Regions from separate parts of the Alistipes sp. An31A genome, predicted to be linked through region 2. Evidence: riboswitches for the same ligand, from Rfam matches in the RefSeq annotation. Region 2 holds a riboswitch; the other holds the start of a gene.

Region 1 (5,469 bases), on a different contig from region 2:
AGGCTCGAAGCTGTGCCGTGAGTTGGATATCCGCGGCGGCGTTCAGGTGGTGAGCATCAAGGCGGACGGAATTCTGGCCCGTGCCCGTGTACGCGAAGGATTCGTCATCACCCACATCAACGACCATCAGGTTCTGTCGCTTGCCGACCTGCAGCGCATGACCGAGAAGGTTCGTTCCATCGACGGCATCTACCCCAACGGCCGCGCAGCCAGCTACGTCCTGGTGGAGTAGCTCCCTGATGCGGGCGGGATATGGAAACTTAATTGAGAGGAGAAATAGAGAAACATGCGTCAGTTAAAAATCACGAAATCCATCACCAACCGTGAGAGTGCCTCACTGGACAAGTATCTTCAGGAGATTGGCAAGGAGGAGCTCATCACGGTGGAGGAAGAGGTGGAACTCGCCCAGCGAATCAAGAAGGGAGACCAGGAGGCGCTCGAGAAGTTGACGAAGGCCAATCTGCGCTTCGTCGTGTCGGTCGCCAAACAATACCAGAATCAGGGCCTCAGCCTGCCGGACCTGATTAACGAGGGCAACCTCGGACTTATCAAGGCGGCCGAGAAGTTCGATGAAACGCGCGGCTTCAAGTTCATCTCGTATGCCGTGTGGTGGATTCGCCAGTCGATTCTCCAGGCTCTGGCCGAGCAGTCGCGCATCGTGCGTCTGCCGCTCAACCAGGTGGGGTCGCTCAACAAAATCAACAAGGCCTTCGCCCGTTTCGAGCAGGAGCACGAACGTACGCCGTCGCCCGAAGAGCTGGCCTCGGAGCTGGAGCTCCCGAAGGAGAAGGTGACCGACACGCTGCGTGTGGCGGGCCGCCACGTCTCGGTCGACGCCCCGTTTGCCGACGGTGAGGACAACTCGCTGCTCGACGTGCTGGTGAACCCCGATTCGCCCAACGCCGACCGCGGGCTCATCAACGAGTCGCTTGCAACGGAGGTGGACCGTGCGCTGGAGACGCTTACCGAGCGCGAGCGCGACATCATCAAGTACTTCTTCGGCATCGGCTGCTCGGAGATGACGCTCGAGGAGATTGGCGAGAAGTTCGACCTCACGCGCGAGCGTGTGCGCCAAATCAAGGAGAAGGCGATTCGCCGCCTGCGCCACTCGTCGCGCTCGAAGCTGCTGAAGTCCTATCTGGGATAACGTTTGAGAGGCAGGGCCTGCCTGCCGCCACATAAGAGAAGGGCCGCTCCCCGTCGGGGAAGCGGCCTTTTTTTATGCCCGGTCGGAAGCGGGCCTGTTTTTCGTAGGAGCCGGCGATTTTTGCATTCGGTCGGGAGCGGCCGCGCGTCGGGGAGGCGACTACCAGACAATCGGCTCCTTGCCCTGGCTGACGAAGTATTCGTTGGCGCGCGAGAAGTGGTGGCAGCCGAAGAAACCGCGGTAGACCGAAAGCGGCGAGGGGTGTACGGCCTTCAGAATGCAGTTGCGCGTGGGGTCGGCAATGGCCCCCTTGCGCTGCGCGTAGCTGCCCCAGAGCATGTAGACGATGCCCTGCCGGCGCTCGTTGATGGCCTTCACGACGGCGTCGGTGAAGGTCTCCCAGCCGTGGCCCGCATGCGAGGCGGCCTCGTGCTCGCGTACGGTGAGCACCGAGTTGAGCAGCAGCACCCCCTGCTCGGCCCAGCGGTCAAGGTTGCCGCTCGAGGGGTAGGGCGCCCCCGTGTCGTCGCTCACCTCCTTGAAGATGTTCTGCAGCGAAGGGGGGAAGGGGACGCCGTCGCCCACCGAGAAGCAGAGCCCGTTGGCCTGCCCCGGACCGTGGTAGGGGTCCTGCCCGATGATGACCACCTTGAGCCGCTCGAAGGGGCACTTGTCGAAGGCGCGGAAGATGTTGCTGCCGCGCGGATAGATGCGTCGCGAGGCGTACTCCTCGCGCACGAAGCGGGTCAGCTCGGCGAAATAGGGCTTCTCGAACTCGGGTTCGAGGATGGCTTTCCAATCGGGGGCGATTCTTACATCCATGATGTCTCTCCTGTTTTTGCGGAGTAAAAGTAGTAAAAAAGCGCCACTTTTCCGCCTTCCGCGTCGGCAATCGCCCCGGCGGTTGTCCGTTTGGGCGCCGAAAGTGGGCCGAATGGCCGGCTGCGCTTGCATACGCCGGCGCTTTGTCTATCTTTGTCCCCGCACGTCGGTTTCCCGGCCCCGTTGCGGCGGCCGGGAATGAAAAGGGAATACCGTGCGAATCGGTAACAATTCCCGTTGCTGTGTGCTCCGGCCCTGCTGCTTCGAAGCTGCGGGGCATCGGCCGACCTCTTTGTGCCACTGGCTCCGCGGAGTCGGGAAGGCGTCGGTCGTGGAGCGAGTCAGAAGACCTGCCGCCGTGCCTGTGCGAATTGTGCTTCTACGGTGAATGGAAGGATTCTGCGGCTGCCGACTTACCCCCCCCTTCAGTCTCGATGGTCAGCCCGTTTGCAGGTTCGTCCCTGCGGTGCTCCGCCTGGTCGGAGTGCCGGGAGGTGTTGTTCCATGCCCGTGCGGAGCGTGATGACGGACCATTTCGTTCAACCTAAAATTGATATGTATGAAGAAAACGGGTTTCATGGTGTCGTGTCTGCTGCTTCTGTGCGGCTGCCACGACCGAAAGGAGGGAGGCGTCGAACCTCCCGTACGTCAGCTGGAGGTGGCCTTTGCCGACGCCTCCGAGGTCGAATTTGCGCCGGGTGAGCAGCGCAGCATCCCCTTCACGGTCCGCAGCACGGAGTTCGCGGGGCTGGAGTTCGCGGCGGCGGCCGCGGGCGAGGATGCCTCCCAGTGGAAGCTCTCCGTCGAGCAGGGGAAGGTCGAGGCCGCATCCATGCCGTGCGTGCTGAAGGCGCAGGCCCCCGAGAAGGAGGTGAAGACGCGCCTTACGGTGACGGTGACCGCTCCGGAGGGGCTGCGCCGCGAGGCCTCGATTGCGGTGCGCGTGGTCGAACCGGCCGTGCCCGACCCGGAACCGGAGCCCGACCCGGGTCCCGCGGCCGAGGAGCTCAGTGCTGCGGGGCGCGCCAACTGCTACATCATTTCGGCGGCGGGCCGCTACATGTTCGACGCCACGGTGTGCGGCAACGGCTCGGGCGACGGGGCCTCCATCGCGCTCACCGACGACATGCGTGCCGACTGGCTCTGGGCCACGACGGGCGTCGAGGCGACGCTCGGCGAGGTGCGGCTCGATGCGGCTCGCGGGAGAATCTACCTCACGGCCGAGCCTTTCGTGGCGGGCAATGCGCTGGTGGTGCTGACCGACGCGCAGGGGGCCATCCTCTGGAGCTGGCACCTCTGGTTCACCGAACAGCCCGCGACGGTCACCTACGCCAACGGCCGCGTGATGCAGGACCGCAACTTGGGGGCCACCTCCGCCACGCCCGGCGAGACGACCGCCTACGGCCTCTACTACCAGTGGGGGCGCAAGGAGCCCTTCTGCGGGGGCGTGACGACCGAGAGTTCGGCCGAGAGCATGGCGCAGGCCCGGGCGGGTACCACGGTCAACCCCGCCTTTGCCGAGGCGCACGCCTGGCAGCAGGCCTCCGGTGCCGAGTTCTCGACACTCGAGTATGCCGCGGCGCACCCCATGACCTTCCTCTCGAACAAGGGGACGACGGGCACCTACGACTGGCTGGCCTCGCCGCGTGACGACCTGTGGGGCACGCAGAAGAGCATCTACGACCCCTGTCCTCCGGGCTACCGCGTTCCCGACCGCGATACGTGGGACGACTTTGCCGACGAGGCGGACCGCTACATCGAGGGGGTGAGCACGTGGGACGGCACGCTCTACGGCATGACCTATACGCACGAGGGGACGAAGGACTGGTACCCCGCGCAGGGCTACCGCAACCGCGACCGGGGCAATCTCGTGGGGCTCGCCACGACGCGCACGGGTCACTACTGGTCGAACTACCGCTCGGGACGGACCATCTCGCACTTCTACATCTCCAAGCGGCTCAGTACGGGCAAGCTGCTCCAGCCCCAGTCGACCGACAAGTCCGACGCCGCCTACGGCTACAACGTCCGCTGCCAGCGCGAGTAGGCGCCGGCGGCCGGACCGATGGGCGGGGCAAATCTGGCTGTGACGGAGCCGGTCGGGAGCGGCTGCGGTGTTACGATGCGATGACGTTGCGGTGAAACCTGCCTTCGGGCGGTGTATTTTCGCGGAAAAAGGGCTATCTTTGTACCTGTTATGAAGAAGACTGCGACAATCCTGCTTGTCTGGACGCTGAGCCTCCTTGCGTGGGGCGGTGTCCGGGCCGCGAACCCCGAGGGCGAGGTCCGCAACCTGATTTTCATGGTGGGCGACGGCATGGGTCTGGCCCATGTCTCGATGCTGATGGTCGAGAACGGCTACGCGCCGACCTCGTTCGACCGCGCACAAAGCGTGGGGCTGGTCTGCACGCGCTCGGCCAACAACCGCGTGACCGACTCGGCCGCCGCGGCGACGGCGCTTGCAACGGGTCACAAGACCGGCAACGGAACCATCGGCCAGTCGCTCGATGGCGAGCGCTACGAGTCGCTCATGATGCGCGCCGAAAAGGCCGGTCTGCGGAGCGGCATCGTGGTGAGCTGCTACCTGCAGCACGCCACGCCGGCGGCCTTCTACGCCCATGTGGCCCGGCGGGGTGATGTCGATACGATTACCCGCGATTTGTTGGCGAGCGGCGTCGACGTGCTCTTCGGGGGCGGCCGCAAGTGGCTTGCGGAGGAGTGCTCCGACGGAGGCACCTATTTCGACGCCTTCCGCCGACGCGGGTATACGGTGGTCGACCGGTTTGAGCAGACCGACACGCTCCACAGCGGACGTGTCCTGGGGGCCTTTGCCGAGAAGCACCTCGAGGCGGCGCCCCGGCGCGGCGACTACCTTCCGCGGGCGACGCGCAAGGCGCTCGAGTTGCTCACGGCCGACGATTCATTGCACCGCGGCTGGATGCTGCTTGTCGAGGGGTCGCTCATCGACATGGCGGCCCACGACAACGATGCCGAACGCCTTCTGGCCGAGATGCGCGACTTCAACGCCGCCGTTGGTGAGGCGATGGACTATGCCGATGCACACCCCGGAACGCTCGTGGTGGTCGTAGCCGACCACGAGACGGGCGGGCTGTCGATTCCGGCTAACGACGAGGACTTCACGCAGGCCGAAAACGGTCTGCAGTACAACTTCGGCTCGAAAAGCCATACCGGAACGCTCGTGCCGGTATACTTCTACGGCACGGGGGCCGGGCGCCTGGGCGGTGTGATGGACAACACGCAGCTCTCGCAGCGTCTGGCTCGGCTGCTCGGCCTGCCGCAGAACTGATGCTGCGCTCCGGAGCGGTCGGCGCCTCTGCCGCACCTCTTCCCGGCCGCATATTGACCCCTTCCCGCCCCGGATGGAGCGGAACGACAAAAAAGAGGGTGCCCGCTGAACCAGGTCGGGCGCCCTCTTCCGCTTGATGGTCGGATATGTTCTCTCTGTCCGCTTCTTCCCGGGTCCCTTCAGACTCGGGCTATTC
Region 2 (5,469 bases):
TCGGTGACTTCGCGGTAGCAGGCCACGCCGCAGACCTCGGTCGAGATTTCGCCGATGAGCGGCGCCGAGGCGTTGATGCCGCTCTGGACCTTCACGAAGTCAATCTGCGGCAGGTTGGCGGGCTCACCGTCGGCCGTCACGGCGTCGGAGATGTTGAGCGTGTTGTAGCCGCCGATGAGGTCCTGCGACGAGTAGTTGTCGGCATAGCCCCATGCGAAGGGGGCCGTGGTCCACGACTCGGTCCCCTCGACCTCCTTGCGGACGATGTTGTCGGGCAGCCGCACGCCGGTGAAGCTCAGTTCGTCGGTCTCAATCCATGCGGGGTAGTAGCTCTCCTGCGTGTGTTCGCCGATGCGGGCGATTTCGCCCGGCTTGCCCTCGTTGTCGCGCCAGGCGACGGGCTGGTTCGCCCCCGAGGGGCGGGTGTAGGTGATGGCGTAGCCGTGGGTGCTGCGGTCGTACTCGCTGCCGCGCAGCTCGTACCACGTGTCGTCGGGAAGTCCGTTGCCGTTCTCGTCGCGCATGACGTAGACCACGCCCGGCTCCGAGGAGTTGACGAAGGAGTTGCCGCGTACGAGCAGCTCGCCGCCGCCGTTCTGCGGCACGGGCTCGGCGAAGCCCACCACCAGATAGCCGCCCCAGCCGCCGAGCGAGACGTAGAGCCGGGAGGCGAAGCGCTGCATGGCGTAGGCGCAGGCCTTTTCGGGGGTGGTGACGTCGGTGTAGCCGCTCAGCGGCTCGTTGATGAACTGCCCCGGGGCGGGCGTATACTCGAAGACGGTGGCCGCCTGCTCGATGACGCGTTTGGTGGTGGTCGATTCGCCCGAGTTGCAGCCGGCGAGCAGCGCTGCGGCGCCGAGAAGGGTGATGATGCGGGTATGTTTCATGTCGTTATTGATTTTGCTCAGGTTGCCAGAAACAGAAACTGCTGGGGGTGATGCCCACGCGGAGCGTGTCGAGCGCGCGGCCCCGGGCCGTGAAGCGGTAGACGACGCCGTGCTGCACGTAGTCGATGGCGTCGGCCACGTAGACCTCCGAATTGCGCGGGTCGACCCCCAGACCGTAGTAGGTGGTCCCGGCGTAGGGGAGGAAGGGGGTCGCGGGGAGCGACTCATCCTTTACGGACATGCGCCAGACGTCGCGGTCGAGGTAGTAGAGCGTGTCGCGCCGGCCGTTGAGCACCAGCTCCGAGGGGTGGTCGCCGGAGGGGAAGAGGAAGCTCCGCTCGATGACGCGCGTGGCGGCGTCGATGCGGTAGAGCACGGCGGGAATCCCCTCGGTGCGTCCCTCGGTGACGGTCCAGATTTTGCCGTAGCGGTCGCAGACGAGCGACGTGGGCTGCGGCCCCACCTCGATGGAGTCGACCAGCCGTTCCGTGCGCAGGTCGACCACCAGCAGCTTGTTGTCGTACGACCAGCAGTTGACGAAGAGCTCGTCGCCCCACTGGGCCATCTGCTCGGTCGACTTGTGGCCGTTCATGGCGATGCGTCCGCGGATGCGGTTCGAGCGCGTGTCCACGACCGTGATGCGCGGGTCGTAGAGGTCGGTGATGTAGGCCGTCGTGTCGTTGGGGAAGTGGATGTAGCGGGGTGAGACGACCCCCTCGATGAGCCCCGTGACGGTGCAGCTTGCCGGGTCAATGACGTAGACCACGCCCGAGTTGTTGACCACCACGTAGCCGCGCCCCCGATGGAGGGCCATCGACTGCGCCACGTCGCCCAGCCGCATGCCGTTGGCGCGCGAGAAGACCTCGTTTTCGACCTCCTCCGCATCGGCGCGGTAGAACGAGAGCGAGGCGTTGTCGCTGCCGAAGTTGCCCTCGCAGGTGATGAACACACCCCCCTGCGAGAAGCCGAAGGGCTCTTCGTCGAGCGGACCGAAATCCATGCAGGCGGCCAGCGTGGCGGCGCATGCGGCCGGAAGCATGCGCCAGAGTGCGTGCAGCAGTCGTTTCATCCTCGTTCGTTTCGGCGGAGCGGGACGGCAGGCGCGGACGGGCGGAAATGCGCGGACGACGTCGGGCCCCATTCTCCGCGGGGCGCTTATCGATGGAGTGCACCGGCAGGTCTTCTGACTTGCCGCCGCTCCGATGCCTTCCCGCCCCGGTGCGGGGCAGTGGCTGAGGAGTATCGGAGCGTTTGCTGCGGCTTACAGCAGCGGGAACTGTTGCCGAATCGCACGGCATTCCCTTTTCATCCGCGCGCACCGAAGGTGCGCCCTGCGGAACCGATGCGCGACAAAAGTACGCTTTTTTTGGCAGATTGTCGTCCGAAAATCCTCCAAAAAAGTTATCTTTGTAAAAAATAGTGTCCATGGCTCTCGAAATTCGACGGATGACGACCCTCGACGCCGGGTTGGAGGAGGCGCTTGCGCGGCTGCTTCCGCAGCTCTCCGGCGGGCTTCGTGCGCCCTCGCGCGAGGTGCTCGGGCGGCTGCTTGCCCAGCCCTGCTCGGCGCTGCTGGCCGCCCTCGACGGGGAGCGTATCGTGGGGGTGCTGACCCTGGTGTGGTACGACGTCCCCTCGGGCCGCAAGGGATGGGTCGAGGATGTGGTGGTCGATGCCGGCGAGCGGGGCCGCGGTGTCGGACGCCTGCTGGTCGAAAAGGCCCTGGAGCTGGCCCGGAGCGAAGGGGTGCAGCACCTCATGCTCACCTCCAACCCCGCGCGCCGTGCGGCCCATGCACTCTATCGCACATGTGGATTCGAAGAGGTGGGGAGCACCCTGTTCCGCTTCGACATGAATAAGAAGGTTGACCTATGAAAAAGTTTCTGAAAATTGCGGTGACGGTCATTGCCGTCCTGCTGGTGGTCGTGCTGACGGCCCCCATCTTCCTGCGCGGCAAGATTGCCGAACTGGTCCGTACCGAGGCCAACGCGATGCTCGTCCCGCGGCTCGACTTCGAGCGGCTGGGCATCAGCCTGCTGCGCCACTTCCCCAACGCCTCGCTCGAGCTGAAGGGGGTGACGCTCGTGGGTGTGGCCCCCTTCGAGGGGGATACCATCGCCTCCGTAGGGCGCCTCTCGGTGGTGGTCGACCCCTGGTCGCTGCTCGGTGACGGGGGGCTGGAGGTGCGCAAGCTGCTCATCGCGAAGCCCGACCTGAGGGCCCGCAAGCTCGCCGACGGCAGCGTGAACTGGCTGCTGATGAAACCCTCGGAGGAGGAGCCCGAGGCGGAGGCTGCCGCGGAGGAGGAGAGCACCGACACGGGCTCTGCCTTCAGCCTCTCGGTGCGCGACTTCCGCATCACCGACGCGGCACTCTCCTACGTCGACGATTCGACGCACACCTCGTTCCGCACGCTGCTCCCGCTGCTGCGCCTGCGCGGCGACTTCTCGGCGGCGCAGAGCACGCTCGATTTGCGGATGCGCACCGAGAAGACGACCTTCTCGTCGGGTGTGGTGACGCTGCTGAGCAATGCCGAAATCGAGCTGAATGCCGATGTGGCGGCCGACCTTGAGAAGAACCGCTTCGAGCTGAAGGAGAACAAGCTGCGGCTCAACGCCATCGAGGCGACGCTCGACGGCTGGGCCGAGCTGGGTGACGATGCCGTGGCGATGGACCTCAGTCTGGGCTGCGAGCGCGTCGAGTTCAAGGATGTGCTGTCGCTCATCCCGGCCTTCTATACGCGCAACTACCGCGGCCTCTCGGCTTCGGGCGAGCTGACGCTCTCGCTCTGGGCCAAAGGTGAGCTGCGCGGCGCCGAGCTGCCGGCCTTCGGCCTTGAGCTGGGCGTGCGCAACGGCGGTTTCCAGTATGCTTCGCTTCCCAAGGCGGTCTCCGACATCAACATCCAGGCGAGCGTGACCAACCCCGGCGGGGTGATGGACCGCACGGTGGTCGACATCCCGACGTTCGGCCTGCGGATGGGGGACAACTCGCTCGCAGCCACCTTCCACGGCACGACGCTCGTCAGCGACCCCGACCTGCGTGCCTCGCTCGAGGGCAAGCTCGACCTTGCGGACATCGGCGAGGTCTACCCGCTCGAGGACGGCATGTCGCTCAAGGGCTTCATCCAGGCCGACCTGAGCGCCGCCGGACGGATGTCCGATGTCGAGAACCGCCGCTACGACCGGGTTTCGGCCTCGGGCAACTTCGTGGTCGAGAACGTCGACGCACAGCTGCCCGGCCTTCCCGCCATCGGCCTGCGCCGCGCCGCGGCCGGCATCTCGCCCCAGGCCATGACGCTCGGCGAGCTGAGCCTGACCATCGGCGGCAGCGACCTTGCGGCCAACGGCCAGCTGACCGACTACATCGACTATCTGCTGCGCGGTGCGACGCTTTCGGGACGGCTCTACGTCAATTCGAAGCTGCTCGACCTCAATGAAATCCTCGCCTCGCTCTCCTCGACGGAAACGGCCGGGGGCGACGCGGCCGAAGAGCCCGCCGCGGAGGAGACTCCGGCCGAGGGCGACGTGGCTGCTCAGGCGGTCGAGATTCCGCGCAACCTCAACCTCTCGCTGCGTACCGAGGTGGGCAAGCTCCTCTACGAAAAGATGGTCATTGAGCAGCTCTCGGGCGAGGTGCGCGTGGCCAACGGCACCCTTTCGCTCGACGGACTGCGCATGAAGGCTTTCGACGGCTCGCTGACCGCATCGGGCAGCTATTCGACGGCCGACGCCGCCCATCCGGCGCTCACCTTCAACCTCGGCTTCACCGACGCCTCCTACGCCCGGACCTTCGAGCAGCTGGAGATGGTGCAGCGCATCGTGCCGCTCTTCGAGAAGGCCGGCGGTGTCTACTCCATGTCGCTCGACATGAAGATGAACCTCGACCAGGCGATGGAGCCCGACCTAATGTCGCTCGATGCCCAGGGCGAGCTGCGCTCGGCCGACATCCACATCGAGCAGCTCAAGGCCTTCGAGGTGCTGGCCAAGACGCTCGGCAACGACGCGCTGAGCTCCATCCGCGCCAAGGATGTCGTCATTCCCTTCTCGATTCGCCAGGGGCGGCTCACCACCAAGCCCTTCGACCTGAAGATGGGTGACGTCTCGCTCAACCTCTCGGGCTCGACGGGGCTCGACCAGAGCATCGACTATACGGCCCAGGTGGCCCTGCCCGCTTCGGCTACGGGCGGCGTCCTCTCGAAGGTCAACGTCGGCATCGGCGGAACCTTCACCGACCCGAAGATTACCATCGGGGTGAAGGAGGCGGTCGAGGAGGCGGCCCGCAACCTCATCGACGAGCAGGTGCAGAAACTCACCGGCAACGAATCGCTCTCGGAGGCGGTCCAGGAGCAGGCAGCCAAGCTGCGCGAGGAGGCGCGCAAGGCGGGTGAGAAGCTCATTGCGGCTGCCGAGGAGCAGCGCACGAAGCTGGTCGACGCGGCGAAGAACCCCATTGCGAAGCTGGCGGCCGAGAAGGCCGGCGACAAGCTGGTCGACGAGGCGCGCAAGCAGGCCGACAAGCTGACGGCCGAGGCCGAGGCGCAGATTGAGAAACTCGCCTCGAAGGCCCAGTAGCCGTTCCT

Evidence for each region. A riboswitch is a leader RNA that binds a small molecule or an ion and turns the genes downstream of it on or off. The one in region 2 is predicted to bind cobalamin.
Region 1: linked by a shared signal. The riboswitch ahead of B5F90_RS10125 (hypothetical protein) and the one ahead of B5F90_RS04240 (DUF5074 domain-containing protein) in region 2 are both predicted to bind cobalamin.

Annotation. Positions count from the first base shown of each region.
Region 1 covers NZ_NFIO01000016.1:22,215-27,683, reverse strand. The annotation lists gene B5F90_RS10140 (Do family serine endopeptidase) at 1-232, shown strand, start outside; gene B5F90_RS10135 (RNA polymerase sigma factor RpoD/SigA) at 287-1,147, shown strand; gene ung (uracil-DNA glycosylase) at 1,307-1,969, opposite strand; cobalamin riboswitch at 2,120-2,342, shown strand; gene B5F90_RS10125 (hypothetical protein) at 2,529-4,013, shown strand; gene B5F90_RS10120 (alkaline phosphatase) at 4,164-5,273, shown strand; gene B5F90_RS10115 (M56 family metallopeptidase) at 5,464-5,469, opposite strand, start outside.
Region 2 covers NZ_NFIO01000003.1:145,548-151,016, reverse strand. The annotation lists gene B5F90_RS04245 (hypothetical protein) at 1-887, opposite strand, end outside; gene B5F90_RS04240 (DUF5074 domain-containing protein) at 892-1,926, opposite strand; cobalamin riboswitch at 2,043-2,246, opposite strand; gene B5F90_RS04235 (GNAT family N-acetyltransferase) at 2,313-2,762, shown strand; gene B5F90_RS04230 (AsmA-like C-terminal region-containing protein) at 2,759-5,461, shown strand.